2 linked regions of the Desulfosporosinus acidiphilus SJ4 genome follow. The protein of the gene in region 1 interacts with the protein of each later gene in a pairwise test. Links are inferred from orthologs where the notes say so. Each region holds a gene or a part of one and is shown in the gene's direction. Other genes may lie near its edges.

Region 1 (2,921 bases):
GCCTTGGCCTGCAGCCTTGCGCACTACTCGGCCTTCAGGAGAATACCCCGGAAAGCTAGGGGTTAAAACGTCTTTGGGGAGGCCATAGAGCGTAATACCCTGCCGTACTGCCAGAGGACTGGCTGCACATAACCTTTCCGGGTTATCATGGTTTCCGGCTACCGCAACTACCCCTCGTGTTCCCCCAGCCGTCAGACGATTTAAAGCATCATAAAAGAGCTCCTCGGCAATTGCCGGCGGGTTCACCGTATCAAAAATATCCCCGGCAATCAGGACCAGGTCTATGCCCTCATCTTCAACAAGCAAACAAAGTTCATCAATAAACTTAATTTGTTCTTCAATTCTGCTGCGTCCTTCAAGCATACGCCCGAGATGCCAATCTGAAGTATGTAAAATCCTCATGGATAAAAATCCGCCCCTTAATGATTTGATTTGGCCGACCCTAATTTAACCATCCCTTCCGGCAAGGCAGAAGTAGGAAAGGGTTCACTTCTGGTCAATGGTTTCAGTTTATTTTAGTGAACGTCACTTAATTAAGTACTTTAACTACCATTATAAAGCATGTCTCGGACAAAAGGCTGCCCGGCGCAATATAAGATCTTATTATTTTATACTTTTAAAGAGTGTAATATCTTTCTCTCACCACATAACGGCCTTCGAGGCTAAGCAAATCCCTTACCGGCGATTATCTTTTTATCACCTGAGGGTGTTGTCCTTTCCTTTGCACCTGTGCGTCGCAGGAACCCCCTTTGCAAGTGGATGCAAACAGGCCATCATTTAAATAATTGATTTTAAAGATATTTCTCCTTATTCATTCTGATAAAAACTTTAGTTTGCTTTTCCGGCTTATGTTTGTGAAAATAAGGATGATTGATAAGAAAGGGGCAAGCGTTATGGCAGTTCAAGCAGATTGGAAACGGCTACTTGAGGATGAAATACATAAGGACTATTATCTTAAATTATTGGAGTGGGTCAAGGATGAGTATCGCAGCAAACGAATTTTTCCTAAGAAGGAAGATGTTTTTAACGCTTTGGTCTATACATCCTATGAGAACACTAAGGTAGTGATTTTAGGACAAGACCCCTATCCCAATATTGGACAGGGAATGGGACTTAGTTTTTCTGTTAATATTGGGGTACCTTTCCCCAAATCCCTGCAAAACATCTTTGCCGAGCTCCAATCCGACCTAGGCTGTTCTATACCCCGTCATGGCTCTCTGAAGAAATGGGCAGAACAGGGTGTTTTGCTCCTCAATACGGCGCTCACCGTAGAAGAAGGAAAACCAAATTCCCACCAAAACAAAGGCTGGGAAATATTCACCGACCGAATCATTTCTCTAGTCAACGAAAAGCCAGAACCTGTTGTTTTTATCCTTTGGGGCAACAATGCACGCTCCAAGAAAACTATTATAACGAATCCCCAGCATCTAATTATTGAATCCGCTCATCCCAGCCCATTATCGGCCAGCAGAGGTTTCTTCGGCAGCAAGCCTTTTTCGCGAACTAATGCTTTCTTAACTTCTAAGGGCAGGGATCCGATTGACTGGCAAATTGATTAGGTATAAAAAAAACGTGCGAAGTTTTTATCGCACGTTTTTTGTCTGTCTAATAAAGCTAAGGACGGTTTTCAACTTTTTAAGGCATTTTAAAATAATAAAATGCCAACGACTGCAGTTGCAGCGATAAACGTGAATGTCCCAACCTTAACCTTTTTCTGGTTGAGCACAAAGTATCCCGCAAGTGTCATAATAATAGCTTTCAGCATTGTTATTGACATAAAGGTATGAGTGACTTGGTATAAAGGCTTTAGGCCAATGATGTAAGCAGCACTGAGGAGCAAGCCAAGAACAGCAGGTCTAACCCCCTTCAAAAGAGCATTGACATATCGGTTGGCTTTGAACTGGGTATAAAACTTAGTAATAATTACCGAAGCAACGAATGAGGGAATACAAAGGGCAATCGTCGCAATCAAAGCGCCAACGATACCCGCTACTTTAAAACCAATATAAGAAGATGAATCCACGGCGAAAGGTCCCGGTACGACTTGCGCAATTGCAATAACCTTTACATAATCAGCTAATGATACCCAATGATGGGAGACCATTTCTGTCTCAAAAAAGGGAATCATGGCATAGCCGCCGCCAAAGCTAACGGCTCCAATCTTCAGAAATACAAGAAACAAATCAATGAGCGTTGCCATGCTGCCCCTCCTCCTTTTTCAGAAAGTAGATATTCTTGGCAAAGCCCAAAGCCGCTAAAAGCAAAAGAACAATAACAACATTGATGTTTGTAAAGAGCATTAAAGCAGCAGAGAGAAGAGCCAAGATTACATCTGAATAATGTTTCACTGCAGTTTTCCAGGTTTTCTTCACTGAATTAAGTATTAGAGCTGTGACGCCAAGAAGAATTCCTATAAAAGCTTTATGGACGATAGGGTTATCCGTAACTCCCCAAATTACAAAGGTCAGAAGCAGGATCAGTAAGAAGGTCGGAAGGCAGGATGTGATGGTGGCAACGGTTGCCCCTAAAAGCCCTTTCTTCCGATAGCCAATCATCGTTGCTGAATTAACAAAAATAATTCCCGGCAGAGTCTGAGAAATAGCCATAATATCTGTCAATTCATCATTCGTGACCCATTGTTTTAATTCAACCACTTCTTTCTGTAATATGGCTATTACAGCATAACCCCCGCCGAAGGCCAGACAGCCGATTTTAAAGAACGTAATAAACATCTCTAGATATATTCCCATACTATCTCCCCTGACTTATCAAATTTTGCCTCAGAAATCGAAGGTTCCTTTACAAGCTTACCCTTTTATCTATTTGAATATTTTGGTATACGGTATACCAAAATAATTGCATAAAACCCTTAACATAAAACCCTTAACATAAAACCCTTAACATAAAACCTTTAAATCGAA
Region 2 (2,854 bases), 130 kb from region 1 along the record:
GTTTGGGCGGCGGCCATGATGAACGGGAACAAACTTTGAACCAGCTCCTTGTAGAGATGGATGGATTTAACGGCAACGATGGCGTGATTATTATTGCAGCGACCAATAGGGCTGATGTTCTTGATCCTGCACTTTTACGTCCCGGTCGGTTTGACCGGCAGATCGTTGTTGATGCGCCGGATGTCAAAGGGCGTGAAGAGATCTTAAAAGTCCATGCGAAGGGCAAACCAATTACTAAAGAGGTCGATTTGGAGGTTATAGCGCGTCGAACTGCCGGGTTTACAGGAGCCGATATTTCTAATCTGCTCAATGAAGCGGCGCTTCTCTCTGCCCGCAGAGGAGAAAATCAAATTCGACAGCAAACCATAGAAGAGTCCATTGAACGAGTCATCGCTGGTCCGGAGAAGAAAACTCGGGTTATGAGTGATTTTGAAAGGAAGCTTGTATCGTACCATGAGGCGGGCCATGCCTTGCTTGGCGAACTGCTGACTCATACAGACCCTCTGCATAAAGTATCGATTATCCCGCGTGGAAGGGCTGGCGGATACACTCTCCTGCTTCCTAAAGAAGACCGTAATTATATGACAAAATCTCAGCTGCTGGATCAAGTTACTATGCTCTTAGGCGGGCGCGTAGCCGAATCTGTGATTTTGCATGAAATCAGCACGGGGGCTTCTAACGACTTGGAGCGTGCCACCGGAATCGTTCGTAAAATGATTACCGAACTGGGTATGTCCGAAGAATTAGGGCCGTTGACGTTCGGGCATAAAGAAGAACAAGTTTTTCTGGGCAGAGATATTTCTCGCGACCGGAGCTATAGTGACGCGGTAGCCTATGCGATTGACAAAGAGGCTCGCCGTATTATAGATGACTGTTATCAAAAAGCTCAGACCTTAATCCGGCAAAATATAGACAAGCTTCATGCTATTGCCCAGGCCTTGATGGAGAAAGAAACCTTGGATGTGAACAGCTTTGCAGAATTGATGGCTCAATTTGACAAACCTGCTGCTGAAAATAACAATGATTTGACCGTCAACTTGGAAAAGAAACCAGAAGATCTGCCTGCACAAACCCTAGAAGAAGAACTAAACAAGATCGAATAAAGATTATTTAGAAGGGGAGATTATGTATGGAGAGAACATTTCTGATGTTGAAACCAGATGCGGTTCAGAGGGGGTTAGTTGGAAAAATTATTGCTAAGCTCGAAGATAAGGGGTTTAAGCTTGTGGGGCTGAAGCTGATCCAAGTAGATCGCTCTCTGGCTGAAGCTCATTATGCTGAACATAAGGGCAAAGGGTTCTTTGAGCCAACGGTAGCTTACATTATGTCCTCACCAGTTGTTGCTATGGTTTGGCAAGGTAAAAATGTTGTGGCCTTAGCCAGAGAGCTGATGGGAGCTACAAACCCTGCGAATGCCAATCCTGGATCAATTAGGGGGCAATATGGAATGGATATCAGCCGGAACGTAATCCACGGTTCGGATTCTGTGGCCAGTGCTGAACGAGAGATTGCCCTTTATTTCAAATCTGAGGAACTCGTTGACTATACTAAAGCCGGTGAAGATTGGTTAAGCGAATAGAATTTTCCCTGGCTCAAACAATTTACGCTTAGTCGCTTAAAGATTTGAAATTTCTGATATTAAAATAAGGACGCCCATAAGGGTGTCCTTTTTGAAGATTTTGCACTGTTTTGGAGGTGGCAATGAAATGCAGTTGAGAATAAGGGAACGATCCTTGTTGGGTTTAGGATCCCTGTTAATTGGGTTACTCTTTGTAATGTTGCTCAAAGCACATGGGGTTGCGGGTAAAGATGCCCTTGGACAAGAGACGGCAGTGCCAAGTTTAATCCAGACAGAGCAGGAGAATCAGCAGATTTCTGTGGAGAATGATAAATTGAGGCAAGAACTTGCGAAATATGCGCAAGGTCAAAGTGCCTCGACGTTAGCCAATCAGCAGCTGCAAGATGCAAAAATGAATGCCGGCCTTGTGGCCGTATCGGGTTCGGGGATACGGATTACTCTTGATGATTCAAAACGTACTGCTCAGGGGGATGAAGATCTAAAAAATTATTTTATCCACGAACAATATATTCGAGTAATACTTAACGCCCTATGGAATGGCGGGGCAGAGGCGATTGCAGTCAATGGAGAACGGGTTACTACGAATACTGAGGTTTTTTGCGGAGGTTCTTTTATCCAAATTAATGGTACCCGGCAAATGCCGCCCTACATTATTGATGCCATCGGTGATAAAGGTAATCTCACAGCAGCACTCAAATTTTATGGCTGGGATAGGCTGGGGGATTTTCAACAACAATATGGGATCACCCGTAAACTTGAGATTGCGCAAGATATAACGATACCGGCAGGCAAACTGAGATCATATCGCTTTGCTCAACCTGTTAAGGAGGGATCATGATGCAGCGCTGGAAACGAAGTTTGGCCCTTCCTGTAACGTTAGTTGCTATTGCTTTGGGATTCCTCATTTCTCTGCAGGTTCAAACCCAAAAAAATGTTTCGGCAGCAGAACAAATCAGCGCCGAGCGTTTAAGTCAAATGAAGTCTGTTTTAGCAAATTCGCAAGCACAAAATGCTCAGCTTCAGAAAGAGCATCAGAATTTACTAGCAGAGTTGGATAATGCGCGGAAAAAAGTAGGTACAGATCCCCAGGTGCTGGATCAATTAAAGCAACTGCAAATTCTCGAGGGGACACAAGTGGTAGAAGGTCCCGGAATACAAATAAGTATTGATGATCGTGGAAAAAATGTTGTTTTTCCTATAAGCACTGAGGATATTGCCAGAATGGTTAATACATTGAAATATGCCGGAGCTGAAGCGATTAGTGTGAACGGGCAA

What was found. Proteins that work in one complex are often made in the same cells at the same time.
Region 2: the proteins of DESACI_RS01070 (region 1) and ndk interact in binary tests that used the Escherichia coli proteins (3 or more experiments, as listed by UniProt). The link is inferred for Desulfosporosinus acidiphilus SJ4 from one-to-one orthologs.

The regions. Positions count from the first base shown.
Region 1 is NC_018068.1:210,679-213,599, reverse strand. What follows is about bases 1-2,726. They hold DESACI_RS01070 (uracil-DNA glycosylase), read left to right. Parts: upstream 1-893; coding sequence 894-1,559; downstream 1,560-2,726. Other genes in these bases: DESACI_RS01060 (chromate transporter), read right to left, coding at 2,184-2,726; DESACI_RS01065 (chromate transporter), read right to left, coding at 1,646-2,200; DESACI_RS01075 (metallophosphoesterase family protein), read right to left, coding at 1-402. In the rest of the region: more of DESACI_RS01060, read right to left, coding at 2,727-2,750. UniProt on the Escherichia coli protein: Excises uracil residues from the DNA which can arise as a result of misincorporation of dUMP residues by DNA polymerase or due to deamination of cytosine.
Region 2 is NC_018068.1:76,592-79,445, forward strand. It holds ndk (nucleoside-diphosphate kinase), read left to right. Parts: upstream 1-1,129; coding sequence 1,130-1,579; downstream 1,580-2,854. Other genes in the region: ftsH (ATP-dependent zinc metalloprotease FtsH), read left to right, coding at 1-1,103; DESACI_RS00370 (DUF881 domain-containing protein), read left to right, coding at 1,707-2,417; DESACI_RS00375 (DUF881 domain-containing protein), read left to right, coding at 2,417-2,854. UniProt on the Escherichia coli protein: Major role in the synthesis of nucleoside triphosphates other than ATP. The ATP gamma phosphate is transferred to the NDP beta phosphate via a ping-pong mechanism, using a phosphorylated active-site intermediate.